Regions from separate parts of the Azospirillum sp. UENF 111221 genome, predicted to be linked through region 1. Evidence: riboswitches for the same ligand, from Rfam matches in the RefSeq annotation. Region 1 holds a riboswitch; each other region holds the start of a gene.
The links. A riboswitch is a leader RNA that binds a small molecule or an ion and turns the genes downstream of it on or off. The one in region 1 is predicted to bind thiamine pyrophosphate.
Positions count from the first base shown of each region.

Region 2: another riboswitch for thiamine pyrophosphate. It lies ahead of thiO (glycine oxidase ThiO); the one in region 1 lies ahead of ACWPN3_RS16510 (ABC transporter ATP-binding protein).
Region 3: another riboswitch for thiamine pyrophosphate. It lies ahead of thiC (phosphomethylpyrimidine synthase ThiC); the one in region 1 lies ahead of ACWPN3_RS16510 (ABC transporter ATP-binding protein).
Region 4: another riboswitch for thiamine pyrophosphate. It lies ahead of ACWPN3_RS02015 (ABC transporter substrate-binding protein); the one in region 1 lies ahead of ACWPN3_RS16510 (ABC transporter ATP-binding protein).

Region 1 is NZ_JBSNCH010000005.1:436,834-444,519, forward strand. It holds gene ACWPN3_RS16495 (universal stress protein) at 1-301, opposite strand, end outside; gene ACWPN3_RS16500 (ABC transporter substrate-binding protein) at 417-1,358, opposite strand; gene ACWPN3_RS16505 (ABC transporter permease) at 1,376-2,143, opposite strand; gene ACWPN3_RS16510 (ABC transporter ATP-binding protein) at 2,140-2,871, opposite strand; TPP riboswitch at 2,919-3,025, opposite strand; gene ACWPN3_RS16515 (acetoin utilization protein AcuC) at 3,261-4,388, shown strand; gene ACWPN3_RS16520 (hypothetical protein) at 4,571-5,194, shown strand; gene ACWPN3_RS16525 (hypothetical protein) at 5,191-5,745, shown strand; gene ACWPN3_RS16530 (hypothetical protein) at 5,854-7,500, opposite strand.
Region 2 is NZ_JBSNCH010000005.1:2,314,355-2,322,040, reverse strand. It holds gene ACWPN3_RS25740 (thiazole synthase) at 1-751, opposite strand, end outside; gene thiS (sulfur carrier protein ThiS) at 866-1,087, opposite strand; gene thiO (glycine oxidase ThiO) at 1,084-2,265, opposite strand; TPP riboswitch at 2,257-2,356, opposite strand; partial or broken gene ACWPN3_RS25725 (FIST signal transduction protein) at 2,473-3,816, shown strand; gene ACWPN3_RS25720 (methyl-accepting chemotaxis protein) at 4,313-4,690, shown strand; gene ACWPN3_RS25715 (Y-family DNA polymerase) at 4,724-6,268, opposite strand; gene ACWPN3_RS25710 (hypothetical protein) at 6,457-7,017, shown strand; gene ACWPN3_RS25705 (HupE/UreJ family protein) at 7,137-7,631, shown strand.
Region 3 is NZ_JBSNCH010000005.1:2,409,512-2,417,197, reverse strand. It holds gene greB (transcription elongation factor GreB) at 1-249, shown strand, start outside; gene thiC (phosphomethylpyrimidine synthase ThiC) at 283-2,010, opposite strand; TPP riboswitch at 2,143-2,277, opposite strand; gene ACWPN3_RS26220 (magnesium transporter CorA family protein) at 2,355-3,338, opposite strand; gene ACWPN3_RS26215 (FliM/FliN family flagellar motor switch protein) at 3,420-4,664, opposite strand; partial or broken gene ACWPN3_RS26210 (hypothetical protein) at 4,803-5,033, opposite strand; gene ACWPN3_RS26205 (hypothetical protein) at 5,146-5,442, opposite strand; gene argB (acetylglutamate kinase) at 5,462-6,361, opposite strand; gene ACWPN3_RS26195 (cation:proton antiporter domain-containing protein) at 6,444-7,686, opposite strand, start outside.
Region 4 is NZ_JBSNCH010000001.1:443,112-450,797, forward strand. It holds gene ACWPN3_RS01980 (purine-nucleoside phosphorylase) at 1-164, opposite strand, end outside; gene cdd (cytidine deaminase) at 180-599, opposite strand; gene ACWPN3_RS01990 (ABC transporter permease) at 604-1,245, opposite strand; partial or broken gene ACWPN3_RS01995 (ABC transporter permease subunit) at 1,280-1,579, opposite strand; gene ACWPN3_RS02000 (ABC transporter permease) at 1,583-2,728, opposite strand; gene ACWPN3_RS02005 ((2Fe-2S) ferredoxin domain-containing protein) at 2,908-3,240, shown strand; gene ACWPN3_RS02010 (DMT family transporter) at 3,372-4,286, shown strand; TPP riboswitch at 4,320-4,434, shown strand; gene ACWPN3_RS02015 (ABC transporter substrate-binding protein) at 4,516-5,667, shown strand; gene ACWPN3_RS02020 (branched-chain amino acid ABC transporter permease) at 5,672-6,544, shown strand; gene ACWPN3_RS02025 (branched-chain amino acid ABC transporter ATP-binding protein/permease) at 6,537-7,686, shown strand, end outside.

The DNA.
Region 1 (7,686 bases):
CTGCCAGCAGATCGACGTGGTCACCCTCTTCGACCGTCCAGTCGTAGGGCAGCCCGTCAAGCGACTTGCGGACCTCCTGCTCGATCCGCTCGGCATTCTCATGGGCGATTGCGGTCGCCTCCGCCATGAAGCCATAAGACGCGGCGCGGCCGGTGGCGCCCGCCGGCATCGACACCGGGGTGGCGATGTAGAGCGCCTGGATATGTGCGGAGAAACGCTTGGCCAAAGCCGCGGCCACCGCCAGACGGCTGGCGTGGGCGTCGTCGTTGGCCATGTGCAGCAGGATGGTCTTGATCGGCATGCCCTCGCGTCTCCCAACATTATGATCGGTCCACCATCAGCCGGCGGAGCGGTTTCCCTCTAGGTAACGCTCCGCCGGGGTCGATGGCAACGCCGGTCAAGGGAAAGGCAGGCGGTTACTTCACAACCACCGCATATTGGTCGATCGGCGCCACGGCCTTGATCAGACCGCGGGCCTTGAGGAACTCGGCGAAGCGGGTGTAGCGCTCGGCATCCAGGGCGGCCGGGCTGTGGGCGAAGCGCGGTAGCGTGTCGGCCCAGGCGCGGCGGTTCAGCTCGTCGTTCAGTTCGGGCCGGCCCTTGACGAAGGCGGCCTGCGACTCCTCCGGATGGTTCAGGATGTAGAGCGTCGCCCGCTCCACCGCCGCCAGGAAGCGCTTGAAGCGGGGATCGTTCGCCTTGTCCTTGCGGGCGACCAGAATCAGCTCGTCATAGGGCGGAACGCCCTCTTCCTCGGGATAGAAGGCACGGCCAGGGTGTTTCTCGATCTCCATCTGGTTCAGTTCAAAGTTGCGGAAAGCACCGACCACCGCATCGACCTGGCCCGACAGCAGCGACGGCGACAGGGAGAAGTTGACGTTCACCAGCTCGACATCCTTCAGGCTCAGCCCCTGCTTCTCCAGCATGGCGCCCAGCAGAGCGTCCTCGAAACCGGCGATGGAGTAGCCGACCTTGCGGCCCTTCAGATCCTTCAGCGTCTTCACCGGCCCGTCGCGCAGCACGACGACGGAGTTCAGCGGCGTGGACACCAGCGTGCCGATGCGGACCAGGGGCAGTTCCTCGGCCACCTGCAGGATCAGCTGCGGCTGGTAGGAGACGGCGATGTCGGTCCCGCCGGCGGCCACCAGCTTCGGCGGGTCGTTGGGATCGGCCGGGGCGGTCAAGGTGACCTCGAGACCGGCATCCTTGAAGAAGCCCTTCTCCTGCGCCACCACCAGCGGGGCGTGGTCCGGGTTGACGAACCAGTCCAGCATCACGGACAGCTTGTCCTGGGCCAGCGCGGGAAGCGAGGTCATCAGGCCGGCGGCGATCAGGCCGGCGGTGAAAAGATGCTTCATCGAGTGTCTCTCCCCCTTCAAGGGTTGGCGTCTTCGGCAGGTTGGGTATCGGGTTGCCAGGGCAGGGCACGGCGGGCGAGCGCATCGACGGCGGCATAAAGCGAGACGGCGAAAAGTCCCAGCACCAGCACGGCGGCGAACAGAAGGTCGATCTGCATGCGGGCATTGGCGTGCAGCATCAGGTAGCCGAGACCGGAGGACGACCCCACCCATTCGCCGATCACCGCCCCGATGGGCGCCACCGCGGCGGCGACCCGCACGCCGGACCAGAAGGCGGGCAGGGCGGCCGGCAGGCGGATGCTCCACAGGATCGCGGCGGGCGAGGCGCCCATGGTGCGGGCAAGGTCGAGCCAGCCGGGATCGGTGCGCCGCAGCCCGTCGAACAGCGCGGTCGTCACCGGGAAATAGATGACCAGCACCGCCATGGCGATCTTGGACGCCATGCCGTAGCCGAGCCACAGCACCAGCAGCGGCGCCAGTGCGAAGACCGGGATGGCCTGACTGACCAGAAGCAGCGGCATCAGCCAGCGCCGCGCCGTGCGGAACCGCGCGAGCAGCAAAGCGCTAACCCCGCCCAGCACGACGCCGGCCACGAGCCCGATCAGAATCTCGGCCAGCGTGGTCAGGCCATGGGTCAACAGCAGGGGAGCCTGCCGCTGCATGGCGTCCGCCACCGCCAGCGGACCGGGCAGCAGGTAGCGCGGCAGCCCGGTGGCCCAGACCAGCGCCTGCCAGCCGGCGACCAGCACCAGCAGGGTGATCGCGCCGCGCAGCAGCGCCTTCATTCCGCCAGCCTCCGCAACAGTTCGGCCTGATGCGCCAGCAGGTCCTGATCGTCGACGCGGCGCGGCACCGGGCCGGAGGGCTCCAGCGCCGGTCCCATGATGGCCGGCCGGCCGGTCATCACATGCAGTCGGTCGCCGATGCGCAGCGCCTCCAGCGGGTCGTGGGTGACCATCAGGACGGTGCGGCCGGCCAGCGTCTCCGCCGCGGTTTCCTGCAAACGCAGCCGGGTGATGGCGTCGAGCGCGGAGAAGGGCTCGTCCATCAGGACCAGCGGTCTGTCCTCCATCAGGGTGCGGGCCAGCGCCACGCGCTGCTTCTGCCCGCCGGACAGGGCGGCCGGACGGTCGCGCTCGCGCCCCGCCAAACCGACGCGGTCCAGCAGCGCACGGGCCTGCTCCACCCGTGCCGGGTCGGGACGGCGATGGCGCAGCCGGTCGCCCAGCAGGACATTGTCGAGCACGGTCAGCCAGGGCAGCAGCAGGTCCTGCTGCGCCATGTAGGCGATCCGGCCGGCCAGCGGCTGCCAGTCGCCGGTGACCACCTCGGTCGGCGGCTCCGGCTCGGCCAAGCCGGCGAGGATGCGCAGGAGCGTGGTCTTGCCGACGCCGCTCGGCCCCAGCAGGCAGGTGGTCCGCCCGGCCGGCAGCTCCAGCGTCAGCTCGGAGAACAGCAGTGTGCCGCCATAGGTCAGCCGCGCGCGCGAGATGGTCACCGAAAGCGGCGTCATCGCAGGCACGCGGGCATGCATCGTGGACTGGCGGAGATGGAGAGGGTGCGGTCCCGCATCACTGATCCCTACGCCGGCATGAACCGGATCAGGTTCCAGGGGTCGTCCCGCAACAGGACCTCTCAGCCGCCCATCGGCTCCCCCCAGTGAAGGCGGCGACTATAGGCGCGGACGATCCGTGACCGCAAGCATTGCCGGATGCAGCTTCCGGGATGCGGAAGCGGGCTGCTTGACCGCACCGCCGCAGCGCCTAGTTTCTGACGGGCATCTAAGCAGGTTTTCCGAACTCCGCCCACAGGCGGGCGGGCTCGGGAAACCTGCAAAACCATAGAGTCCGCAGGTTTCTCCAGGCCGGGCCTGTTGCCCGATCTGGAGAAACCTGATTAGGAGTGCCCGTCCTGACCACGCCCTTCCGCACACCGTTGTTCATCGGCGGGGAAATCTACCGCGGCTCGACCTATGGGCCGAAGCATCCGCTGGCGATTCCGCGCGTGTCGACCGCCATCGACCTCAGCCGCGCCATGGGCTGGCTGCCGGACGAGGTCTATCTCGACACCCATGTGGCGAGCGAACGCGAACTGGCGCGCTTCCACACATCCGACTACATCGCCGCGCTGAAGAGGGCGGAGGCCGAGCAGCGGGTCGACGAGGCGACCGCCGCCCGCCACAATCTCGGCAAGCTGGAGAATCCCATTTTCGCCGAGATGTACCGGCGGCCGGCCCACAGCAGCGGATCGGCGTTGCAGGCGGCCAGGATTCTCGGCGACCGGCCCGCCGGTCTGGTCTATGCGCCGGCCGCCGGGACGCATCATGCGCGGCGGGACCGGGCAAGCGGCTTTTGCTATTTCAACGCGCCGGTACTGGGCATTCTGGAATTGCTGGACCATGGGCTGGAGCGGGTCCTCTATGTCGATCTCGACGCCCATCATGGCGATGGGGTGGAGGAAGCCTTCGCCGACGACGACCGGGTGCTGACCGTGTCCATCCACGAGGACGGACGTTGGCCCTACACCGGCAAGGTGGAGGACCGCGCCGGCGGCATGGCTCGCAACCTGCCGGTCCCGCCGGGCTTCAACGACAGCGAGATGGAGCATGTGATGGAGGCGGCGGTCCTGCCTCTCGCCCGTGCCTTCCGACCGCAGGCGATGGTGATCCAGACCGGCGCCGATGCCTTGGCCGAGGATCCGTTGAGCCGGCTGGAGCTGTCCAACCTTGCCCTGTGGGACGCCGTCGCGGCGCTGCTTCCCCTGGCGCCGCGGGTGCTGGTGGTCGGAGGAGGCGGCTATAACCCGTGGTCGGTCGGGCGTTGCTGGGCCGGGATCTGGGCGGTGATGAACGACATCGATCCCGCCGTGCGTCCGACCGCGGAGGCGGAGGCGGTGCTGCGCGCCCTGACCTGGAACCGTGCCGCCGGCCGCAACCCGCCGGAACATTGGTTCACCACGCTGGGCGACGAACGGCGTCCCGGTCCGGTGCGGGATGCTGTGAAGCGGGTGGTGGAGATTGCAATGTCCTGAAGGGTGGAGGTGTCCTGCCCCGCAGCCGACCGACTCATTCCGACGAAATTCGAACCAACCTGTGACGATTCGTTGACGGGGTCGGATTGTTCGTTGATTCTTACTTCTGCTGCGCCGGTGCAGCTTCCGCATCGGGTGATGCGGGCTTCGGCGGGATTTGCGGTAGGAGAACGGGCGGGCGGATGTCGAACACCACGCTGTTCCTGATCGCCATCGTCATCATCATGCTGGCTGCCGTCCCGGTCGCCATGATGCTGAAGGATTTCCTGCCGAACATCATGGAAAAGAGCAACGGCCTGGACCAGATCGAGAACCGCATCTACGTCCTTCATGCCGAGGCGCAGGAGCTTCAAAACCGGGTGAACCATCTGGTCCAGCGTCGGAACAGCCAGTCTTCCGACCGCAACCGGCTGGAAAGCGATATCCGCAAGGCGGAAAAACAGGTTCGGGACCTGTCGGACCAGCCGCCGATGTTCGTGCATGAGGTCGGCGACCCGCAGGCCGGACTGATGAAATTCGTCGCGACGGTGACGCAGGAAAAGGCATCGGCCGCTGCCCGCGCCGCCGGCGAGCGGGCGCAGGTCAACCCCATCTGGCGCTGCACGAACGTGGCCGAGGTCTGGGCGTCGAGCTTCGACGAGGCCAAGCAGATGTGCGACGTGGCCTTTCCGTTCAAAATGGGTTTCCAGAAGACGTTCATGCGCGGCGATGCGCGGGCCGGTGGGATGGCCGGAGGCAGGGCCGCCGGCAAGGGGGTGCCGACGCCGCCCGCAACCGCCCGGGCGAAGGCGGGTGCCGCCACATGATGATCAACTTCATCATCGTCCTGGCCATCGTCGCCATCGGCGCCTGGCTCGGCAACATCTTGATGAGCGTCGAGCAGCGGGTCTCGCAGGCGCGCCAGCGCGTCCGCGGTGTCCGCAACAACCTCGACAAGCTGGATGCCACCATCCACCGCCTGCATCGGGAGGAGGAGACTCTCCATGCCGAGATCGAGGAGCTGACCCGGGAGATGGTGGAACTGTGCAAGAAGCAGGTGGAGGTGCAACAGCGCCTGACCGAAGCGCAGTCGAAGCGTCGCCCCCAAATCCTGATCCTGACCGACCGGCGCAATCCCGGCGACAAGGAATGGCTGGTCACCGTGGTGAACCAGCAGATCGGCGAGATCGATGCCGCCCACCCGTTGGCCGTCGAATGGGCACGTGGGCGCCAGTATCTGGTCTGGGCGGAGTCGGACCGCGAGGCCGGCGAACGTGCCAACCGCCGCTTCAGCGCCCGGCCCGGCTATCAGGTGCGGTCGGTGGCCCCGGTGAAGGACGATCTCTACAACGCCAGCCCGGCCCAAAGCGCGGCTTAGAGCACGGCGGAAACAAGCACCGCCCAGTCTTCGGAAAAAGCAAAAGGCCCTTCTTCCGGTCGCGGAAGAAGGGCCTTTGCGCTGCTCGGTCTACTCCGAACCCGGACGTCAGCGCGCCTTGGCGGTGGCCGGGGTCTGGCGGAAGGCGTCGTGCAGGTAGGGCGACAGCGACTGGCGCATGTTGCGCAGCCATTCATGGATGATGATCAGCGAACGGGAGGCGACCGGCGGGGTCATGCCCAGCTTCACCAGATCCTCGCGGGTCATCGTCGCCACCTGATCCAGCCGGTGGCCGGTCAGGCGCGCCCAGGCCGGGGCGGTGCAGGGCTGCATGGAGATCACCTGCAGGCCCTCGCGTTCCACCATCTCCGCCTTGCGGCGGGCATACTGGCTGTCCTCCAGCTGGGAGAACGGGCCGGAGAAGCCGTTTTCCACAAGGACGCGCTTGGCCTTCGGGGCGATGGTCGCCACCCGCTCCAGCGTCGTCATGCCGGTGGACAGCGAGGCGAGGTCGACGGTCACCGGGACCATGAAGGTCAGCCGTTCGCCTTCGCCAACGTAATAGTCGAAGCCCGACACCTCGGCCCAATTGAAGAACCACTGCGAGATGTTGCCGCCGAAGTCGTACAGGCGGCCACCGCGCTGCAATTCCGGCCCGATCAGGTCCCAGAACTCGTAGAAGCCGTCGCCCGAGCCCATCATGTTCATGAAGTCCTGGGTGATGCGGCGGTGTTCGACCACGTCCGGGCCGAACAGGCGGGCGAGACGCTCGTTCACCTCGTACTCGACGACCTTCAGCTGCAGGCCTTCCAGCATGGCGGTCGCCATCAGGTGATGGGACAGCAGCGTCTTGCCGACGCCGCCGCGGTCATTGAGGACGAAGATCGTGCCCAGCATGCGATCGCCTTTCCAGTATGCGTTTGTTGAGTCGTCTTGGGTCATCGTGGCAGGCATCGGCGGGAATACAGGAGAGCCGGTGCCCGGCGCAACCGCCGTGGACGTCTGATGGGAAGCCGGCTGCGGTTCCGGCCTGGTCATTGCGGGTTCGGGAGGCGTTTCATCCTCCCCGGTTCCGGTCTCGTCCTCCGCCGGCCGGTCTTCGGCAACGGCGGTCGCCGGTGCGAGAAGGTCCAGGGCAGGGGAGGCGGGTTGTGAGGGTTCCTCGACTGCCTTCGGGGCCGGTTTGCCCTCTTCGGCGGGCGCAGGCTCTTCCTGAGTTGGCGGCTCATCCGCGACAGCGTTCGCCCGGGCATCCTCGCCGTCAAGCTCGCTATCAGGATCTGTCGTCTCGGTCAGCAGTTCCGCATCGGAGTCGGCAGCCTCCGTCACGGGCTCGACGGCGGAATCGCTCCCGCCATCCTTCCCGTCTTCCTTCTCGGGGCCATCCTCATCCGGGCCGTGCTCATCCGCATCTGCCGCTTCGTCCTTCAGGCCGGCGGACAGGGCGGCTTCATGCACGGCTGCCAGGGTTTCGGCGGGAAGGGCTGCGGCGCCATGGTCGCCGGCGGCCTCGCCGCGTCCTTCGTTTCCGACGAGGAAGAAGGCGGAGCGCAGGGTAACGGGAGAGATCGGCTGGTTGTCGCGGGCAGTCACCCCCAGCTTGGCCAGCAGATCGGAGATCTCGGCCCAGGACAGGCCGCGCTCGCGCATCAGCCCGATGTCGGCATAGCTTTCGCGCACCGCCTGCATGGCGCTGCGGTTGCCAGCCGGGCGATCGGCAAGGAGCCGTTCAAGTTCCGAGCGGTCGATCGACACCGTATGGGATTCCGGCAAGATGAAATGGCGACGGGGAAGCGCCTGGATGTTGGATCGCAAGGAATCCATTCCCCTGGGGCCGAAAAAATAGTACAAGCGGCCATCACGCGCAAACGGTTTCCAAACGACATCAACGGCGCTAAACAGTGTTGCCCGATCGTGAACCCATCGGTGACGCCGGGCAAC
Region 2 (7,686 bases), 1.9 Mb from region 1:
GCATCGGCATGCGGCCGGCCAGATGGGCGGCGCGGCCGGCATTGACCGCGTCGCGCATCGCCGCCGCCATCCGCACCGGATCGCGCGCCTTCGACACCGCGGTGTTCAGCAGGACGGCGGCGCAGCCGAGCTCCATCGCCAGCGCCGCGTCGGACGCGGTGCCGATGCCGGCGTCCAGCACCACCGGCACCGGGCTGCGGGCGCAGATCGTCTCGATGGCGTGCGGGTTGCGGATGCCCATGCCGGACCCGATGAAGGCCCCCAACGGCATCACCGCCGCGGCCCCCAGGTCGGCCAGCTTGCGGCAGGTGACGGGGTCGTCGTTGCAGTAGGGCAGCACGACGAAGCCGTCATTCACCAGCTCCTCGGTCGCACGCAGCAGTTCCTCCACGTCGGGATAGAGCAGGTCGCGGTCGCCGATGACCTCGAGCTTGATCCAGGGGGTGTCCAGGGCCTCGCGCGACAGCTGGGCGGTCAGCACGGCTTCCTTGGCGGTCATGCAGCCGGCGGTGTTGGGCAGCAGCCCGACCGGCCCGGTCGGCCGCCCGGCGGTGGCGCGGGCCAGCACGTCGACGAGGCTTTCCGAATAGCCGTCCAGGCTGATGCGGCGGATCGCCAGCGTGACCAGTTCGCTGCCGCTGGCCGCCAGCGCGTCGAGCATCACCTGCTGGTTCGGATAGCCGGCGGTGCCGAGGAACAGCCGTGAGCCGAGGCAACGCCCGGCGATGGTGAGGGTGTCGGGTTGGGACATGGGGGGAGCCTTTTGATAAGGCCCTCCCGCGCAAGCGGTCCGGGGATACTCCCCCTCTCCCCGGGGGGAGAGGGGATCCTTCCCGGGCTGGTCGCGGGAGAGGGAAATTCAGGGTCAGCCGCCCTGGATCGGGCGGACGATTTCCAGGCTGTCGCCGGGCTGGAGCAGGGTCTCGGGCCAGCGCCGCCGTGGGACCACGGCGCCGTTCAGGGCAACCGCGACGCCCTTCGCGCCCTCGGCGATGCCGCGCCCGGCCAGGAACTCGGCGACGGAGGCGGCGGACAGCGGCTCTTCGCGGCCGTTGACGCGGATGGCTTCACGTGAAACGGCGCTCATGCGGCGGCTCCCGCGGCAACGAAGCGGTCGGCGGCGAAGGGGCGCAGCAGCGGGTCGGTCTCGCCGGTCAGCACCAGGCGGGCGATGCCGTCGGCGGTCACCGGGGTCAGCAGGATGCCGTTGCGGTGGTGGCCGGTGGCGTGGATCAGGCCGGGAATGCCGCTCTCGCCCAGGATCGGCGCATCGTCGCGGCTGCCGGGACGGAAACCCGCCCAGGCTTCCTCGATGGGCAGTTCGGCGATGCCCGGCAGCGCCCGCCACGCCCCCTCCAGCAGGGCGAACTGCCCGCCGGCGGTCAGACGGTCGTCGAAGCCGCGCTCCTCCGTCGTGGCGCCGATCAGCAGCCGGCCGTCCAGCCGCGGGATCAGGTAGGTGCCGGGCGTCCACACCACATGGCGCAGCAGCGGCAGACGGGGGTCCATGCGCAGGCAGACCATCTGCCCCTTCACCGGACGCACCGGCGGCTTCGCGGCGGGCGGCAGCCCAGGCACGCCGGCCGACCACGCCCCGGCGGCCAGCACCACCCGGTCGGCCCGATGCAGCGTTTCGGCAACCCGCACCCCCACGGCGCGGCCGCCCTCCACCGCCAGCGCCACCTCGCCGCATTGCTCGTGCAGGCGGGCGCCGGCAGCCACGGCGGCGCGGCGCAGGGCGGCCGCGACCTTGCGGTTGTCGACCTGATGGTCGCCGGCACAGAACAGGGCGCCGGCGACACCCGGTTGCAGGAAGGGTTCGCGCCGCCGCACCTCGGCCCCGCTCAGCCACTCCACCGGCAATCCAAGATCGCGCTGGAAACCGTGCAGGAAGCGGACCTTCGCGGCATCGTCGGCGGTCAGCGCGATGACCATCGTGCCCTCGCTGCGCAAATCGACGGCCATGCCGCTCGCCGCCTCGAGAGCGCGGGCGAAGTCCGGCCACAGGGCCTGCGACGCGCGGGTCAGCGGCAGCAGCCCCTCCTCGCCCGGCTCGGTTTCGACGCAGGCGGCCAGCATCCCGCCGGCGGCATGGGTGGCGCCGCGCCCGGCCTCCCCCCGCTCGAAGACATCGACCCGGCAGCCGGCCGACGCCAGCCTCCAGGCGATGGCGAGGCCGATGCAGCCGGCGCCGACGATGGCAATGGAGGGACGGAGTCCGGATTCAGAAACGGAAAAAGAATGTGATTCTGGCGCATGGATCATGCGGCGGCTCCCTTCGCTGGAATTACCCAGACAGGTTCGATGGGTGTGTTCTCAGCCGCGCGACCACCGCACGGCACCCCAGGCCTATGGATTGCCTTATGCCAATCTTCCGCTGGCCCCACAAGCGGAATCGACCGTTGCCCGGCTTCGCCACCCAAGGCCGCCGTATCAGCCCACAGCTTCAGCCCGGCCTGAACCTGACGATGGATGCGGCGACAGGCCGCAGCCGGATACGGAGTTCCCCCGACAGGAAACGCTACCAATCGGCAGCTAGATTGTCGGCAAAATGAGCCATACCCGGGCACTCACAGCCGCAAACGGGCACCGCCGGTGCGCGGAATGAACAACGAAGACGACCGAGGATTCGCCAGCATGCTGTCTTTCTTCCGCTCGGACTCTCCGACCGCCCCCGTTTCCGGCACCCCGGCTGGCGGGCCCGAAGCGGCAGCGCACGCCGCCGGACCGGCGGAACAGCCGATCCGCAGCCTGTGCCTGCCGGCGGAGCGGATCGGTGCCGCGGCGCTGGAGGGGCTGACTTTCGCCGCCGGGGCACCGGCGCTGGTCGTCGGCTTCGTGTCGCCGCATGTCGATTTCGCCGCCACCGCGCGGGCGGTCCGCTCCGCCCTGCCGGCGGCGACCCAGCTGGTGCTGGTCTCCAGTGCGGGCGAGCTGTGCGCGGCCGAGGGCCAGCCGCTCTACCGCAAGGCCGGCGACCGCTGGGACAGCGTGGTGCTGCAATCCTTCAGCCCACGCCTGCTCGCCGGGGTCAGCATCCAGTCGGTCCCGCTGCATTGCGACGACCTGCGCGGCGGCCGGCCGACCCGCGACGTGCCGGCCAGGGTGGAGGCGATCCGCGGCGAACTCGACCGCATCCGCGTCCCCTTCCCGGTCGACAGCCATGACACGGTGGCGCTGACCTTCATCGACGGGCTGTCGGCCAGCGAAAGCTGGTTCATGGAGGCGGTCTACCGCTCCGGCCATTTCCCCTGCCTGTTCATCGGCGGCTCGGCCGGCGGCAAGCTCGACTTCCGCAACACCCATCTGTTCGACGGCCAGCGCGTGCTGGAGAACGCGGCGGTGACGGTCTTCCTGAAGATGGCACCCGGCATCCGCTACGGCATCTTCAAGTCGCAGAATTTCCGGCCGACCCAGACCCGCTTCGCCGTGGTCGACGCCGACCCGATGCGCCGCATCGTGCGCAGCGTGATCGACCGCGACGGCTTCGAGGTCGTCGGCTTCATCGACGCGCTCGCCAAATCCCTGCGCTGCAAGCCGCAGGAGCTGCCGGGCAAGCTGGCCAAGAACACCTTTGCCATCGAGATGGAGGGGGAGCTGTTCGTCCGCTCCATCTCCGGCTTCGATTTCGAGAAGGGGGAGGTCGCCTTCTACTGCGACGTCAATCCCGGCGATTCGCTGTGCCTGGTGGAGGCGACCGATTTCGTCCGCCAGACCGAGGACGACCTCTCGGCCTATCTGCGCGGCAAGCCGCGTCCCCTCGGCGCCATCCTGAACGACTGCATCCTGCGCCGGCTGAACAACCCCGACCAGCTGTCGCGCGTCCATGCCTTCGACGGGCTGGCCGCCGCCGGCTTCTCCACCTTCGGCGAGCTGCTGGGCATCAACATCAACCAGACCCTGTCCGCACTGATGTTCTTCGAGGTGCCGCCCGGCGCCGCGTTCAGCGACGACATGGTCGACCGGTTCGCGGTGCATTACGCCCGGTTCCAGAGCTATTTCATCGCCACCCGCTACAACCGGCTGGAGCTGCTGAGCCGCATCCGCAACAGCGTGATCGAACGGATGCACAGCTATCTCGACGCGCTGGTGACGCTGACTGGCGGCGTGCAGGAGACCGCCAGCTATGCCGCGCGCATCGGCGGCTCGATGTCGGCGATCGAGGCGACGCTGAACCGCCACGCCACCCTGTTCGACGGCCACGCCGACCGCAAGGAGGCGCTGGTCCGCGAATTCAACCAGCTGTCCACCGTGGTGAAGAGCATCGAGAAGGTGCTGGCGGTGATCGACGGCATCGCCAGCCAGAACCAACCTGCTGGCGCTGAACGCCACCATCGAGGCCGCCCGCGCCGGCGAGGCGGGCAAGGGCTTCGCCGTGGTGGCGGCCGAAGTGCGCAAGCTGGCCAACGACACCAAGCAGACGCTGGCCGACACCCGCCGCGCCATCGACCAGGTGGTGACCTCCGTCCGCTCCGTCGGCGGCCAGCTCGACGACACCAGCGCCCGCATGGACGAAGCCGCCACCGCCTCGCAGGAGTTGCAGACCGACATCCATGCGGTGATCGACGAGGTGGAGGGCGCCCAGAAGGCCATCGAAGACCGCCTGTCCGACATGAACGACCATGCCCGGCGCATGGAGGACATCAACCGCTACATCGCCTTCCTGAAGCAGCTCGACCGGGCGGGGTGAGCGGGCGGGGTGAGCGGGCGGCGTCCCGGCGCCTCACCCCAAGAACCCGTGCAGGAACCAACGCGGGGGCTCGTCGGGCCGGTACAGGCCGGCGCGGAACAGCCAGAAGCGCCGGCCGCCGTCATCCTCGACCCGGTAGTAGTCGCGCACCGCCAGCCCCAGCGATCCTTGCCCGCGCCACCATTCGCATTCGATCCGCTCCGGCCCCTCGGCCCGGCGCACACGGTGTGGCACGCCGCGCCAGACGAACAGCAGCGGCGGGTCGTCGGGCAGCGGGGCGGTGGCCTCCACCGGCTCGGGCGGGGTCAGCAGGCGCAAGGGGCGCACCTGCCCGGCCGGCCAAGGCTTCGGCGCCGGCAGGCGCTCCATCGGCGGATGCGGCGCCACGCAGCGCTCCGGCAGCCAGCTTTCCCGCGGCACCAGCCGCAGCACCGCCCGTTCCCCCAGCCGCAGCGCCAGCCGGTCGACCAGCTCGGCCAACTTGTCGTCATTGCCTTCCTCACCGCCCTCCTCCCCGTCGATTGCGGTCTGGACGGCGGACAGCGGTCCCGTCTCCGTCGCCGACAGCACCAGGGTTTCCAGCCCCGGCCCCGGCTCGATCCGTTCCAGCAGAGGGGCGAACAGCCGGGCAAGCGCCGCCGGGTCGCGCGCCGGGCGGCTGGTGCCGAGCGTCAGGCTCTGCGGGTCGTCGTCCACCCGCTGGTCGGTGCGGTGGGCGTCCAGCCGCAGCCGGCGCGCCCCCTGCCCTGCCGCCTCCAGCCCCTTGCATAGCCTCCCCAGCAGATGGCGCAGCGCCCCGGCAATCGATTCGGGCGTGGCGATCGGCTCGGCGAAGGTCAGGCGCTCGCGATGGTCCGGCACCGGCCGGCGCGGGGAGATCGGCTCGTCCAGCCGGCCGAAGGCCTGATCGTACCGTTGCATCAACCTGGCTCCGAACCGCGCCGCCAGCCCCGCCCGCGGCATGGCATGCAGGTCGCCGATCCGGCGCAGGCCCAGCGCGTGCAGCCCCTCCACAATCTCCGCCGGCAGCCGCAGGGCGGCGAGCGGCAGACCATCCAACGCCTCGCGACGCCGCTGCTCCGGACTGCCGAACCGCACCAGCCCCCAGGCGGCGGCCGGGGTGTCGGCGATGGCGGCGCGGGCGGCGAAACCGGCGGCGCGCAGCCGGCCGGTGAGGTCGGCGGCCAGCGCCGGCTCGCCCTCAAAGAGATGGGCGCAGCCGGTGATGTCGATCACCACCCCGTCCGGCTCGTCCGCCGCGGTCCAGGGGCTGTAGCGCCGCGCCCAGTCGGCGATGCGGCCGAGCAGGGCCGCATCGGCCTCCGGCGTCGCCTCCGCCACCTCCAGCGCCGGTTCCAGCGCACGGGCATCGCTGAGGGTATGGCCGGGAGCGATGCCCAGCATCGCCGCCGCCCGGTTGACCGCGACCACCACCCGCCGCTGGCGCTCCGTCCGCAGCAGGACGAAGGGGCGTGCGCGCAACTCCGGCGGCATGAGCCGTTCCCGCGCGTCGGTCGGCAGGCGCGGCAGCCACAAAGCGAGGATGCGGCGCTTGGGTCTCTCCGCCCGGCGGAACAATCCCCTCTCCCCCCGATCCTCTCCCCGGGGGGAGAGGGGGACAAGGGCGGGTGGGGAGGGGGATGCGTCATAAGAAACCCGACAATCAGGAACAAACAAAGAACATCTTAGCGCCGGCTTGGCTGCAAGGGGAGTCCCTCCTTTGGGGTCATCTTGCCGAAACGATCAGCAATGCCGACATTCCATCAATGACCCCACCTCTCCCATCGCTCGCCATTCGACTGACGCCGCTCCTTCTCCTGCTGGCGACAAGCGCCTGCGCGCCGACGGACCTGCGCGACGACAATCCCGGCCGCGCCCAGGCCTTTCCACCCGTCTACAACCAGACGGTCGTTCCCGGCGGGGGCGAGCGAAGAACCTGGAGCCAGATCCAGGCGGAGCAGTCGCGGACCGGCTCCAGGTCCGCCGCCACGGCACAGTCCCGCAAAACCAGCGACAGCCAGAGCGACGACCGGCAGATGCGCCGCGACCCGGACGGCACCGACCAGCCGCCGCCGAAACGCCGCCGCGGCAGTTCGTCGCCGCCGCCCGACCCGGCCGCCCTGCCCCAGCCGCCGCGCCCGATCCCGGTGCCGCCCCCGCCCTCGTCCCAGAGCGCCACCGACGCCTTCAAGCGCGACCTGATCAGGCCGGAGGTCGACCGCATGCGGACCGACGACGCCATGGGCCGGCTCGACCCGCTGGGCCAGCGCGACCTGATGCGGCGCGAGAACGACCTGCGCCAGTTCGGCGACCCGCTGGCACGGTAGCGGCCACCCTGCGCGCCCCGGCAGCGCCGGTCCTGACGGCTTGACCCCGCCCCCGCTCAGCCGCCATACCGGCAGCTGGAGCTGGACAGACAGCTGAACGGACGGGGGGATGCGGGCGCATGACGACGGTGACGGGGGCCTTCGGCAACGGGCTGACCACGCCGGTGTGGGTGCTGCAGCATCTGCTGGGCATCCTCGGCATCGGCCTGTGGGCCGGACAAGCCGGCGGCACCGCGGTGTGGCAGGTGCCGGCCGCCGCGGTGACCGCCGCGCTGGCGGCGGGCTTCGCCGCCCAGATGGGCGTGCGGCTGCCCTATGCCGCGCCGGGACTGGCCGCCTCGCTGGTGGTGGTCGGGTCGCTGGTGGCGCTGGGGGTGCGCGCGCCGGCGGTGGTGGCGGTGCTGATCGCCGCGGTCGCCGCGGTGTTCCACGGCCATGCACATCAGGGACCGCCGCTCTACTGGGCCGGTTTCGCGTCAGGGTTGATGCTGGTCGCCTGCGGCGGGCTGGGTCTGTCGATTGCGGTGACGCAGGCCGAGTCGGACCGGGCCGTGCGTTTGTGTGGCGGTGCGGTAGCAGTCGCCGGCGTTCTCGACCTCGTCGGCGTGATTTGACCGGATGCGCCTTGAAATGACAGGGGTGCGCGGAAATCTTTGAAGGCACGACCTC
Region 3 (7,686 bases), 2.0 Mb from region 1:
CCGCAGGACCAGAAGAACCGCGAACAGGTCTTCTTCGGCGCCACCGTCACCTATGCCCGCGAGGATGGGGCGGAGAACACCGTCACCATCGTCGGCGCCGACGAGGTCGACCCCGACCGCGGCCATGTCAGCTGGATTTCCCCCATGGCCCGTGCCCTGCTTAAGGCGCGGGAGGGTGATCTGGTGGACGTGCGCACCCCGGCGGGACTGGAACAGGTCGAAGTGCTGGAGATCCGGTACGCCGACTGACGAAGGGGGCGGCGACCCGCCCCCCGCCAGACTTTATTCCGCTGTCGGCTGGTAAATCTCCCCACCCGACTGGCGGAACTTCTCCGACATCTCGGCCATGCCGGACTCCGCGGCGTCGCGGATTTCCTGCGTGATCTTCATCGAGCAGAATTTCGGCCCGCACATCGAACAGAAATGCGCGGTCTTGGCGCCTTCCGCCGGCAGGGTCTCGTCGTGATAGGCCATCGCCGTGTCGGGATCGAGCGACAGGGCGAACTGGTCGCGCCAGCGGAATGAGAAGCGGGCACGCGACATGGCATCGTCGCGCAACCGCGCCGCCGGGTGTCCCTTGGCGAGATCGGCGGCATGGGCGGCGATCTTGTAGGCGATGACGCCGGCCTTAACGTCGTCGCGGTCGGGCAGGCCGAGATGCTCCTTCGGCGTGACGTAGCAGAGCATCGCCGTGCCGAACCAGCCGATCATCGCCGCACCGATGGCACTGGTGATGTGGTCGTAGCCGGGTGCGATGTCGGTCACCAACGGCCCGAGCGTGTAGAAGGGCGCCTCGCCGCACAGCGCCAGCTGCTTCTCGACATTGTGCTTGATCTTGTGCATCGGCACATGGCCCGGCCCTTCGATCATCACCTGCACGTCGCGCGCCCAGGCGATCTTGGTCAGCTCACCAAGCGTCTCCAGCTCGGCGAACTGGGCGGCGTCGTTGGCGTCGGCCTGGCTGCCCGGCCGCAGCCCGTCGCCCATCGACAGCGCCACGTCATAGGTCCGGCAAATCTCGACGATGTCGGCGAAGTGGTCGTAGAGGAAATTCTCGCGGTGATGCGCCAGGCACCATTTGGCGATGATCGAGCCGCCGCGCGAGACGATGCCGGTCACCCGCTTCGCCGTCAGCGGGATGTGGGCCAGCCGCAGGCCGGCATGGATGGTGAAGTAATCGACGCCCTGCTCCGCCTGCTCGATCAGCGTGTCGCGGAACAGCTCCCAGGTCAGATCCTCGGCCCTACCCTTCACCTTCTCCAATGCCTGATAGATCGGCACGGTACCGATGGGAACCGGGGAGTTGCGCAGGATCCATTCGCGGGTCTGGTGGATGTCGGCGCCGGTGGACAGGTCCATCACGGTGTCCGCCCCCCAGCGGATCGACCAGACCATCTTCTCCACCTCCTCCTCGATGGAGGAGGTCACGGCGGAATTGCCGATGTTGGCGTTGATCTTGGTCAGGAAGTTGCGGCCGATGATCATCGGCTCCGACTCGGGATGGTTGACGTTGGACGGGATGATCGCCCGCCCGCGCGCCACCTCGTCACGGACGAATTCCGGGGTGATGAAGTCGGGAATCTCGGCGCCGAAATCCTCGCCGTCCCGGGCAGCCTCCAAGGCGGCGGCGCGACCCAGATTTTCGCGGATGGCGATGTATTCCATCTCCGCGGTGACGATTCCGGCGCGGGCATAGGCCATCTGGGTCACCGCCCCGCCACCCTTGGCGCGCAGCACGCCGTTGTCGGCGGTCTCGACATCGCCGCGCGCCAGGATCCAGTCGCGGCGGTGCTTGGACAGGCCGGTCCGGACGTCGATGGCAACCGACTCGTCGGTGTAGGGACCGGAAGCATCATAGACGGTCAGCTGCGGCTCGCCGCCCGACAGCGCGATCTCGCGCAGGGCGACGCGCAGATCGGGGAAGCGCGTGCCGGGCACGTGGATTTTCCGCGACGACGGCAGCGGGCCGGTCGAAATGCGGATGGCGGTCTCGTTGAAGTCCTTAGGCATTGGGTTTCTCCGTCGGAGGTGGGCGGACAAACCCGGGACTGCGGACGGAGGTGCGGTATCTTCGTGCGGGCCGTTCTCGGAATGGCTTCCCCGGCGTGGCGGGGCCGATACGGCCGGACGGGGCGAGAATCGGCCCGTCACGAGGTCCCTCCCTTCGCCGGTATGACCCGGATCAGGTTCGAAGGGTCACCACGCTGCCGGCTTGCGCAGTGCGCCGCCCGGCCGTTGGTATCTCAGCCCCCTGTCGGGACCCCCCTGGAATGCGGCCCATCCTGCCGCCGACGGACGGTCGTGTCAAAAGGAAAGCGCTGCGGACGATCCGCCTGCCATATTGTGGAAACGCGCTACATCCAGCGTTTCGACCGGACATAGACCATCGGCAGCAACGCCGACAGCAGCATCAGACCCAAGGCGCTGGCATAACCGAAGGGCGACTGGCTGCCGGGCATGTCGGTGAAGTTCATGCCGCCGATGCTGGCGACGAGGGTCGGCGGATAGAGCAGGACGGTCAGGACCGACACGATCTTGACGATCTCGTTCTGCTCGACATTGATCTGTCCCAATGCGGTGTCCAGCGCCAACGCGACCTTTCCCGATAGGAATCGGGCATACTGGTCGAGCCCGCGCAGATCCTGCAGGGTGGTCTTGGCCCAGCGCCGCGTCGCCTTGCCGGCGTTCCAGCCGTCGCCGCGCGCCAGGAAATCGGTCATGCGGGTGAGGCTGGCCAGACTGATCCGCGCCTTGCCGATCAGATGGCCGGCATGGCCGATGCGCTTCAACGTCTGGGCGTCGTCCAGCGTCTCGCCGCGGGAGCGCAGCTTGCGCCCGCGGAAGTAACGGCGGTTCAGCGCATCCATTTCCACCCCGGTCCGCCGCAGCACGACGGAGGTGCGGTCGATCATCCCGTCCACCAGGGCGGCCAGCACCAGCTCGCCGCGGGCGGCGGAGACCTGCCCATGGGTGGCGCGGCGGCGGAAGGCCAGCAGGGCCTGCGGGTCGATGTCGTGGATGGTCACCAGCCGCCGGCCGGCCAGAACGAAGCTGACGGTGGCGATACGCGGCTCGTCGGTGTCGGCCCAGACCAGGGCGGTGACGGTCATGGTCAAGGCACCACCGGCCACGCGCAGACGGCTCGATTCCTCGATCTCCGCCATCTGCTCGCGGGTGGGCAGGCCGGTGCCGATCAGCGCCTCCGCCCGCGCCAGCTCGTCGGGCGTCGGGTTGATCAGGTCCAGCCACACGGCAGTGTCGGGCAGCGTGACCGACACGTCTGCGGCCTCCCTGTCCCAGCGCAGCAGACCGCCGTCATTGACAAAAACATGCAGCAAGTCTGCGCTCCTCGCGTGGCTTTGAACTGAGCTTATCCTTTGCCCATGTGGAACAGCAGGACGGCAACGTGATCGACGGCATCACCCCCGCGCGCTCGCCATTTCCAGCAGACGCACCCCAAACCCTCCATTTACGTCAACCAGTTCGCCATGGGCAATTGCCTGCCCTTCGACACAGACATCGACCGGCGCCTGAACCGGACGGTCCAAATCCAACACGCCCCCATGGATCAGCGCCAGAATGTCGGCTAGGCGTCGTTCCACCGTGCCAACGATGACCGAAAGCGTCACTTCCACCTCAAGCAGGGCGGACATTGCCGGCTTCGCTCCGGCGTCCGCCACCGATGCAGCCATCTGGGGGAGTTGACGGGGGATCTCCAGGTCATCCGGTTCGGAGGCGACGACAACCCGCCAGCACCGCTTGCCGGCACGGAGCCGCCCGGTCACCAGCGAGCGCCCCGCCACCTCGACGCGGACGGCCCCATCGGAGTCGCCGTCGACGGCAAAGACCGTCCCAGCTGCCGCCGCCAGCAGATCGCATAATGGCAGCTGTATCGTACCGACCACAACCTGCACGGTCGTCATGCTGTGCAGCGTCTCCCGCACCAGATGGCGGCGCCACAACGGATCATTGCCGAAGCGTTCTCCGGCAAACATGGACTGAAGCTGTGGGCGCACCGGTTCCAAGAGCCCATAGGGCAGGAGCAGATCCAGGCCACCGCTCCGCCCCTCCAGTTCGACCGCGAGTTGCACGCACATGCAGCCGCAAGACGGTCGGGCGATGGTCGCAAAACGCGGGGATGTTTCGATGCGGTCCGCATCGAAACGCACCGTGCCCACCGGCTGGAAAGCCGCTCCGAGGTCGCCCAGCAGCCGGTGGGCCATCCCCATCGCCAACTCAAAATCAAATTTGCTGAGAGTGCGCGACGGAATGCGCAGGCAAACATCGGCCGGATCGCCGCCGAGCAAGGCTTCTCCCAACGCCTCGACAAAGGCCCGGTCGATGGCGAGCAGTCCGTAATCGTCCCAGGGATCCGCACGAAACGGGATCAGCGGCCGTTCGCCCGTCTCGTCATCGATCCAGTCGGCAAAGCGCACCGACCGCATGCTCATCAGAGCCACATCCACAGACGCACCGCTATGGGCGCGCAGGGAGGTGGCAAGCATGCGCACGAAACGGTCGATCACCACCTCGAGCATCGGCAGGCGGTCTACCGAAACCCGCCTGTTCTGGAGCAGGGCCGCCAGGCCCGATGACAGAACCGGCGGGGTCCAGCCTGCCTCCGCATCCTGCGCCGGTGGGCTGGGCCCGACGACGGTATCCATGGGGGCGGTTTCCACGGGGCGGCATCGGCGGCAACGCGAAGCGCGTTTTGCCGGTCCGGTGCCACATGGTCGAGAATACGGGCGAGGGCCTCCGCCCCGACGGCGGACTTCCGCAGACTCGGCCATCGTCAGCACTTGGTCGAGAACCGCGAGCGCGGCGGGGGATGGCCGACGTGTGCGCGACAGGCAGCGCACCACAAGCGGCTGAAGCTGGTCGTCCAACGCCATCAGCGCCTCGGCCGCCACTTCAGCTGGAAGAGCGGACAGCACCGCAGCAATGGTCTGGGGCGCCTCGCCACCGAGAAGACGGGCAAGCCGGTCAGCCGGCACAGTCCGCAAACCGCACAAGGGAACTCCGTCCGCCGCCATGCCGGCCTCCCAGGCAGTTCTGCGCAGAGTGGATCCCGAATGGCCCTGCCAGAGATTCGGGTCCTGGCGAATGCTCACCGCCGACCACGAGAGCAGGCGGAACACCAAAAGTCTAGACGATACGACCGCCGCGACGTGGCTTTTCGGGCGGTTTGGCGGGCGCGGCCTTCCCCCCGTCATCGAGGTCCAGCATCGCGCCCTCGTCCTTCAGCGCCTGTTCCAGCTTGCGGCGGAAGGCGCCGCCATCCCGCTTGGCGTCGAGGAAATGGCCGACAGCCTCCTTCGCCGCGTCGCTGTCATAGGGGACCTTGCCCAGAGCGGCCAGCCGGGCACGCTCCACCAGCTTCGGGTCCATCTTCTCGCGGATGGCCTTCATCTGGCGGAGCAGGTCCTTGCGCAGGTCGTTCATCGGGTCCCCATAAGCAGCGTCAGGCCTTGCCGATCAGGGTGCCGGCGCCACCCTCGGTGAAGATCTCAAGCAGCAGCGCATGCGGCACGCGGCCATCCAGGATAACAGCGGCATCGACGCCCTGCTCCACCGCACCGATGCAGGTCTCGATCTTCGGGATCATGCCGCCGGACGCGGTGCCGTCGGCGATGGCCTTGTGGGCATCCTCCAGCGACATCTTCTCGATCAGCTTCTTTTCCTTGTCGAGCACGCCGGCGACGTCGGTCAGCAGGAAGAAGCGCGCCGCCTTCACCGCCGCCGCGACCGCGCCGGCCGCCGTGTCGGCGTTGATGTTGTAGGTGTCGCCATTCACGTCGAAGCCGACCGGCGCGATCACCGGGATGATGTCCGACTGGGCGAGCGCATGCAGGATCTGCGGGTTGACCTTGTAGGGCTCGCCGACGAATCCCAGGTCCAGCACCCGCTCGATGTTGCTGTCGGGATCGCGCTGGACGCGCTCCAGACGGCGGGCGGTGATCAGGTTGCTGTCCTTGCCCGACAGACCGACGGCACGGCCGCCGGCGCTGTTGATGGCGGCGACGATCTGCTTGTTGATGGAGCCGGCCAGCACCATCTCGACCACCTCGACCGTCTCCTTGTCGGTGACGCGCAGGCCGTCGATGAAGCTGGACTTGATCTTCAGACGCTCCAGCATCTGGCCGATCTGCGGCCCGCCGCCATGGACGACCACCGGGTTGATGCCGACCTGCTTCAGCAGGACGATGTCACGCGCGAACAGCTCCGCCAAGCTGGCGTCGCCCATGGCGTGGCCGCCGTACTTGATGACGAAGGTGCTCCCGGCATAACGGCGCATGTAGGGCAGCGCTTCGGACAGGGTACGGGCCTTGGCGAGCCACTCGTCACGGGTGGGAGTCTGCACGGGAGGATGCCCTTTGTCGGGGTGGAGTGTCGGGCTTCTTTAACGGAAAGGTCGGCCGGTTGCCTAGGGGGCAATTTATCGGTCACACACCCCCGTGACGGCCTCCTGCGGCCGCGGCAGCCGTGCCGCCGGCCGGACGCCACAATCCGGCCAGCCGCGTCATCGGCTGGGTCAGCGCGGTGACGGCCACCGCCATCAGCACCATCGCCGAAAAACAGGGGCCGGACAGCACGCCCGCCTCCAGCAGGACGGTCAGGACGATGACCTCCATCAGCCCCTTGCACGGCATCAGCGTGCCGAGCCGGAGCGCGTCGGGCCAGGACTCCCCGGTCCAGCGGGCGGGCAGCGTGGTGCCGGCCATCTTGCCGGCGATGGTGGCGAGGCTGGCGAGGGCGAAGACGGTCCATTGCGCCGGATCGTCCAACGTCAGGGTCACCTTCAGCCCGGTCAGGGTGAAGAAGAAGGGCAGCAGGATCAGCGTGGCAAAATGCTCCAGCCGGTCGAGGATCGCCGCCGCATAGCGGCGCGGCATCGCGCTGCCCGCTATGAAGGCGCCCAGGATATAATGCAGCCCGATCAACTCGGTCACCGCGGCCGATGCCAGCAACGCCGCACAGGTCACCACCACCGCGGTGTCGCCCATCCGCCCGTCCGGCGCCACCCGCTCCAGCAGGCGGTCAAGCAGCGGGCGGACCACCAGAACCGTCGCCCCGACATAGGCAAAGCCCAGAAGGCCGACCTTCGCCACCGCCCAGGCGTCGCCGCCGCCAGCCGCCCCATCGGCGGTCGACCAGGCCAGCACCGCGGTGATCAGCAGCCAGAGCAACGCGTCGTTTACCGCGGCATAGCCCAGCGCCAGCCGCCCCACCCGGTCGCCCAGCAGGTCCATCTCGCGCAGGATGGCGCCCAGCACCGGCAGAGCGGTGACGCCGACGCAGATGCCGAAGCCGGCGGCGAACAGGCCGGGTGTGGCGCGCGTACCGGTCATGGCGGGAAAGGCGCCGGCCAGCCACCAGCCCAGGGCCCCGCCCAGCAGGGTCGGCACCAGCATGCTGGACAGCGCCACCGTGGCGAAGGCCCCACCCCGCCCGCGGAACTCGGCGGGATCGAGATGGAGGCCGGTCAGGAAAGCGAAGAACACCACGGCCATCAAGGCCAACCCGGACAAGGGCGCGAGCGCCGCCGGTGCGAACAGCACGCCCCACAGATCGGGAACCAGCCGGCCGAGCAGCGACGGCCCCAGCGCCACCCCGAACAGGATCTGGACCACCACCATCGGGGCGATGTGACGACCGCCGCCGAGCCGCCACAGCAGAAACGGCCCG
Region 4 (7,686 bases), on a different contig from region 1:
ACGCTGGGGATCGGGAAACCGGCGATGTCGGTGTAGGGAATGGCAACCGCGTTGGCGATGCGGTCGGCGATGCCGCCCAGGCCGGAGCCCAGCACGATGCCGACCCGCGGCCGATGGCCGGAGGCACGGTGGAGGATGTCCGCGGCGGCGCGGGCTGCGGTCATGTCGGGAAACTCCGCTCAGAAGGCTAAATTGGTGGGGCCGAAGGATTCGGGCAACAGGGTTTCCAGCGGAAAGCTCCGCCGCAGGCCGGCCGGGTCGCAGATGTGGATCGGCGTGTCCGGGGATGCAAATTCGCGGATGCGCTGGCGGCAGCCGCCGCAGGGGGTGCAGATCTCCTCCGCCCCCGCCTCGCCACCCATCACGACGATGGCGCGGATGCGGCGGTCGCCGGCGGTGACCATGGCGCCGATGGCGCTCGATTCCGCGCATTGTCCTTGCGGATAGGCCGCGTTCTCCACATTGCAGCCGGCGAAGATGCGGCCCGAGTCGCCGAGGATCGCCGCACCGACCTTGAATTTGGAATAGGGGGCATGGGCGTTCTCGCGCGCGGCGCGGGCCGCTTCGATCAGCTGCGGCAGCTCTGCGGTGTCGGCCATCGGCTCAGCGTTCCTTCACATAGGGGATGCCGCTCGCCTTGGGGGCGATGGCCTTGCCGACGAAGCCGGCCAGCAGCAGGACGGTCAGCACATAGGGCAGCATCTGGATGAACTGAACCGGGATGACGCCGATGCCCGGCAGGACCACGCCCTGGAGGCGGACCTGCACCGCGTCGGTGAAGGCGAACAGAAGGCAGGCGAACAGGGTCGGCCCCGGCCGCCATTTGCCGAAGATCAGAGCCGCCAGCGCCAGATAGCCCTTGCCGGCGGTCATGTCGCGGACGAAACCGGCGCCATGGCCGGTGGAGAGATAGGAGCCGGCCATGCCGGTCAACACGCCGGTGACCAGCAGCGCCTGATAGCGCAGCGTCGCCACCGACAGGCCGGCGGTGTCGACCGCCGCCGGGTTCTCGCCCACCGCCCGCAGCCGCAGCCCGAAGCGGGAGCGGTAGAGCACCCAATGGGTGGCGATCACCAGAACCAGCGTCACCCAGATCAGGATGTTGTTGCCGTTGAACAGCTCGCGGTAGACCGGCCCCAGCACCGGGATGCCGGACAGCGCCTCCACTCCCGGCAGTTCCACCGCGGGGATGCGCGCCTGGTTGGGCAGCAGCGGAGTTCTGGCCGCCCTGCTTGAACCAGGCATAGGCCAGCGTCGGCGCCAGCCCGGCGACCAGGATGTTGATCGCCATGCCCGACACCACCTGATTGCCGTTGTGGGTGATGCAGGCGAAGCCGTGGACCATCGCCAGCGCCACCCCGGCGGCGATGCCGGCCAGCAGCCCCAGCCACGGGTTCAGCGTGGCTGAGGCGACGGCGGCGGAGAAGAAGGCGCCGGCCAGCATCTTGCCTTCCAGCCCGATGTCGACCACGCCGGCCCGCTCGCAATACATGCCGGCGAAGGCGGCCAGCACCAGCGGGGTCGCCACGCGGATGGTGGCGCCCAGAAGCTGCAGCGCCAGAAGCAGCGCGTCTTCCATCGCTCAGCTCCTCCCCGTTTCGGCGGCGGCGGTGCCGCGGCGGCGGAACAGCGCCTCCACCTGCGGCTTGAACAGGTTCTCCATCGCACCGGCGAACAGGATGACCAGACCCTGGATGACCATCACCAGCTCGCGGTTGATCGTGGGGTATTCAAAGGACAGCTGGCCGCCGCCCTGCGCCAGAACCCCGAACAGCAGGGCCGCCAGAATGATCCCGACCGGATGGTTGCGCCCCATCAGCGCCACGGCGATGCCGACAAAGCCGACGCCGCCGGTGAAGTTCAGGATCACCCGGTGCTGCACGCCCAGGATCTCGTTCACGCCGACGAAGCCGGCGAGCGCGCCGGAGATCAGCATGGCGATGACGATGTTGCGCGCCGGCGAGATGCCGGCATAGACCGCCGCCCGTTCGTTCCGGCCCACCGTCCGCAGCTCGTACCCCCAGCGGGTCCGGCGCAGGAAGATGTGGAACAGCAGACAGCAGGCCAGCGCCCAGAGGAAGGACAGGTTCAGCGGCGAGGCGGGAATCGCGATGCCGAACCAGCCGAGCGCCCGGTCCATCGACGGCAGCCAGACGCCGGGGTCGAACTCGCGGGTTTCCGGCGACTGGCTGCCGGGGCGGATCAGCACGTCCACCAGCAGCCAGGTCATGATCGACGCGGCGATGAAGTTGAACATGATCGTCGTGATGACGATGTGGCTGCCGCGCTTGGCCTGGAGCCACGCCGGGATGAAGGCCCAGGCGGCGCCGAACAGGGCCGAAGCCAGCACCGCCAGCACGGCCACCACCGGCCAGGGCCAGCCGGTCAGCGCCAGCGCCACCAGCCCGGCGCCGAGCCCACCCAGATAGGCCTGCCCCTCGCCGCCGATGTTGAACAGCCCGCAATGGAAGGCGATGGCGACCGCCAGTCCGGTGAAGATGTAGTCGGTGGTGTAATAGAGGGTGTAGCCGATGGCCTCGGGATATCCCAGGGCCTCCGACACCAGCAGCGACAGCACGTCCACCGGGTTCTCGCCGATCACCAGGATCACCAGCCCCGACAGCACGAAGGCGGCGACGAGGTTGAGAACCGGCAGCAGCGCATACCCGACCCAGCCCGGCACCGCGCCCGGCTGGCCCTTCCCCGATCCGCTCAGCAGCACCGGCATCTCCTGGATTGCCCCTTGCCGGGGATTCTTAACCGCCAATGCTCTGCCGACCAAGCGTTTCGTGATGTGAGAAAGCCAATGGGCACCGGGACTTGGAAGCGTCACAAAAGTCTTGCCGCAACGCAGCATTCTGGCATGCTTCTTACCCATAAAATTTTTATGGCTATGGAGCATGACCGATGCCGCTCGACATTCCGCAGACCTTCCGCCACCACGTCTTCTGCTGCGCCCAGCAGCGCCCGCCCGGCCATCCGCGCGGCAGCTGCGCCGCCAAGGGCGCGCATCCGCTGTGGCAGCGGCTGGATCAGAAAATCCAGGGCAAGGGGCTGGCCGACGTCGGCATGGCGATGACCGGCTGCCTCGGCTTTTGCTCCGCCGGGCCGCTGATGGTGGTGTATCCGGAAGGCATCTGGTACCGGCCGGAAACCCCTGAGGACATCGACGAGATCGTCGACTCGCATCTGGTGAAGGATAAGCCGGTCGAGCGGCTGGTGATGGTTCTGACGCGGTGAGGCGAGCGGGCGCTTCACGCCACTCCCTGAAAGTGCCGGCGCCTACCAGACCTGCGGTTGCGGCATTGGGACACAGGCGCATTTGCCCATAATGTGGGCATCTCCCGCCATTGCCGTTCCGAACCGATTTCATGACCGACGCCGAAACCGCCGACCTGCTGCCTGCCGAGGCCGATTCGGTTCCCTATGCCGTCGGCTGCTTCCTGGGCGCGATCCTGCTGTTCGCGGCGATGGACACGCTGATCAAGTTCCTGACCGCCGATTACCCGGTGCCGCAGCTGATGTTCGTGCGCTCGCTGGTCGCCTTCCTGCTGGTGGGCGGCTACACCCTGACCTGCGGCGGCGGGATCGCGGCGATGCGGACGCGGCGGCCCCTGGGGCATGTCTGGCGCGCCTTCGCCGGGCTGATCTCCATGGGATGCTTCTTCTATGCCTTCCGCGAATTGCCGCTGGCCGACGTCTATGTGCTGAGCTTCGCCGGTCCGCTGTTCATCACTGCACTGTCGGCGCCGCTGCTGGGCGAACCGGTGGGCTGGCGCCGCTGGGCCGCCGTGGTTGTCGGGTTCGGCGGCGTGGTGGTGATGGCGCAGCCGTCGGCCGGGGCGCCGCTGGTGCCGGTGCTGGTCGGGCTGTGCGCCGCCCTGTTCTATGCGCTGGCGGCCCTGGCCGTGCGCGGCCTGTCGCGGACGGAAACCAGTGCCTCCATCGTGCTCTACCTGCTGCTGACGACGACAGTGGTCAGCGGGGCTCTGGCCGTGCCGGTCTGGACGGCGCCGACCGCCTTCGCGCTGGGGTTGATGGCGCTGGTCGGGGCCATCGGCGCCGGGGCGCAGGTGCTGCTGACCCAGGCCTTCCGCCGCGCGCCGCCGGCGGTGGTGGCGCCCTTCGAATATACCGGCATGGTCTGGGCCAGCCTGTTCGGCTGGCTGGCGTTCGGCGACCTGCCGACCGTGCCGGTCCTGGCCGGCGCCATGGTCATCATCGGCAGCGGGCTCTACATCCTGCATCGTGAAACCATAGTGGCGCGCCGCCGGTTGGGTTCTTGACAGGACGGGGCCGGCGGCGACACTCTCGCCGCCTGTTCACGGCTGGGGTGCCCGTGCGGATGCCGGTTCGGCAATCGCAGGGGCTGAGACAACACCCATCGAACCTGATCCGGGTCATGCCGGCGAAGGGAGCCGACCGGAACCCGACGGACCCGCTGAAAGCTGCTGCGAAGCGCCCCGTCTCCTCCGCGTCGCCCCAACCGCCGGCGCGTGTTGAGGAGTATCGGTCATGCGGCGCGCGCTTCCCCTCCTGATCGGCCTGCTGGCCGCATCCTCCTGCCTGTCGTCCGTCTGCCTGTCGTCCGCTGCCCGTGCCGACGACACGCTGTCCTTCCCGGTGCTGGTGCCGCTGACCGGCTTCCTGTCGCTGGAGGGCACCAGCCAGCGCAATGGCGCCGTCCTAGCGCTGAAGCAGACGCCGGCCGGAATCGCCATCGCCTCGGAGGTCGTCGATACCGGCACCTCGCCCGAGGCGGCGGTGACGGCGCTGGAACGCGCGGCCGGCCGCGGCACGGTCGGGGCGGTCGCCGCCAGCATGCTCGGCACCCAGATGCTGGCGATGCTGCCGCTGGCGGGCGAGCTGAAGCTGCCTCTGGTCACCGTGTCGGGCACCGCCTCGATCACCGAGCAGGGCAATCCCTGGGTCTTCCGCTTCTTCCCCGGCGACGCGGTCACCAAGGCCGCCCATGCCCGTTATGTGGTGGAGGAGCTGGGCAAGCGGCAGCCGGCCGTCATCTACCAGACCACCGCCTACGGCCAGAGCGGCAAGGCCCATCTCGACGCCGCCTTCAAGGCGCTGGGCGTCACGCCCGTCTTCGAGGAGGGGGTGGATCCGGCGGCCAAGGATCTGCTGCCGGTGCTGACCAAGGCGCTCGCCGCCAAACCGGACGTGCTGGTCCTGCACCTGCATTCCGGACCGACCGCGCTGCTGCTGCGGCAGGCGGCGTCCAGCGGCGTGACCCTGCCCATCGTCGCCGGCTCCGCCATGCACCAGCCGAGCACCGCGGCCCTGCTGGAACCGGCGGAACTCAAGGGCGTCTGTGCAGAGACCGCGGCCTCGCCGATTTCCGGCGGCACGCCGGAGGTCAAGGCCTTCACCGACGCCTACCGTGCCGCCTTTGGCAAAGAGCCGGACGCTTTCGCGCTCGGCCAGTATGACGGCATGACCATGGTGCTGGAGGCGGTGAAGGCCGGCGCCCGGTCGCCGGACGCCATCCGCAAGGCGCTGTCCGCCGAGACGTTCCAGGGTCTCGCCATGACTTACAAGTCCGACGGCAAGGGCAACATGGCCCATTCCGCCGTCATCGTCTGCTATGACGGGGCCAGCCGGGTGCCGGTGCTGGCGAAGCGGTACGACGACCCGACGCTTGCGGCGAAGTGAACGGATGGCGGCGCTTCAACTGCTGGTCAACGGGGTGGCGCTGGGGGCGGCCTACGCCCTGGTGGCGCTGGGCTTCGTTCTGGTGCTGAACGCCACCTCGGCGGTGAATTTCGCCCAGGGCGATCTGGTGATGGCCGGCGGGCTGCTGGCGGTGGCGGCGGCGCCGCTGATCCCGCTGCCGGGCATCGTCCTGCTGCCGGTCGTTCTGGTGCTGATGGCGGCGCTGGGGCTGCTGCTGGCGCTGGCGGCCTATCTGCCGCTGCGCCGCCGGCCGCCGGTCTCGGTCTTCATCAGCACCATCGCGGTCGGCATCATCCTGCAGAACGGAGCCGCCATCCTGTTCGGGCCGGAGCCGCGCGCCGCACCGCCGCTGTTCGGCGACGATACGCTGCACATCGCCGGGTTGGCGGTGCCCGAGCAGTCGCTTGCCATCGTCGCGGTGGCGGGGCTGCTGATCGGGGCGCAGCAATGGGTGTTTGCCCGCACGCAGTTGGGCCGCCGGTTGCGCGCCACGGCGCAGGATCCGGAGATGGCGCGCGCCTGCGGCGTGCCGGTCACCACGATGATCCTGGTGACCTTCGCCATCGGGGCGGCCTGTGCCGGCGCGGCCGGGCTGCTGCTGGCCAACCGCTATTTCGTCACGCCGACCTCGGGCAGCGACCTGATCCTCAAGGCCTACATCGCGGTGACGGTGGGGGGCTGGGGCTCCGTGCCGGGCGCGGTGGTGGGGGCGCTGTTGATCGCGCTGTTCGAGGTGGGAGTATCGTTGGTGCTCTCATATCCGGCGGCGTTGGGCGCGCTGTATCTGACCTTGCTGGCGATTCTGGTGCTGCGTCCGCAAGGGCTGTTCGGCGAAGCGGTGCGGCGCCGTGGGTGAACGGCACTCTCCGGCCGAGACTGTCGCGCTGATCGCTGGCGCGCTTGCCCTGCTGGTCTATGCGCTGGCCTTCGCGTCCCCCTATGGCCTGCGCGTCCTGACCGTCGCCGGGGTCTATGCGCTGGCGACCTTCGGATTCCAGATCGTCTTCGGGCTCGGCGGGGCGCTGTCGCTGGCGCAGGGCGCCTTCTTCGGCGTCGGCGCCTATGTGACTGGTATCCTCGGCAGCCGCTTTGGGCTCCGTTTCGAGGTGACCTTCCCGCTGTCGATGCTGGTGCCGCTGCTGCTGGCCCTGCCGGTCGGTCTGGCGGTGCTGCGGCTGGAATCGCATTACTTCGCCCTGGCGACGCTCGGCATCGCCCAGGTCCTTCATCTGCTGGCCGTCAACCTGCCGGAGCTGACCGGCGGCTCCAATGGGCTGGCCGGGGTGCCGGCCGCGGTGCTGTTCGGCTGGGCGGTGCCGCGCGGGCTGCCGATGGCCGGGCTTGTGTGGGGGCTGGTCGCTCTCGGCGGGCTGATCGGCTGGCGGCTGGCGCGGGGTCGGCTTGGCCGGTCGTTGACGATGCTGCGCGACGACCCGCTGGCGGCGGCAACGCTGGGGCTCGATGTCGGGCGGCTGCGGCTGATCGCCCTCGGCATCAGTGCGCTGTTCGCCGGGGCTGCCGGGGCGCTCGCCGTCCACACCCAGCGCGTCGTCTCGCCGGAGGTGCTGGAATTCCCGGTCATGGTCTCCATCCTCACCATCGCCATCGTCGGCGGGCGGGGACGGATGGCCGGGGCGGTGCTGGGCGCCGTGCTGTTGCTGCATCTGCCGGAATGGTTCCGCTTCCTGGAGCGCGGCTATCTGGTCGTCTACGGCGTGGCGCTGCTGGCGACCGTGGTGCTGGCGCCGGACGGTCTCACCGGCCTGCTCGACCGCATCGCGGCCCGCCTGTTCAGCCGCCGGACGCGGGCTTCGGTCGAGTCGAAGGAGCCGCCGCGTCCGCAAAACTCGCCGGACGGGCTGGCAGTCGACGATCTGCGCAAGTCCTTCGGCGGTGTGCGGGCGGTGGACGGCGTGTCGCTGGAGCTGCGGCCGGGCAGCATCACCGGGCTGATCGGGCCGAACGGCTCCGGGAAATCCACGGTGATTAACCTGCTGT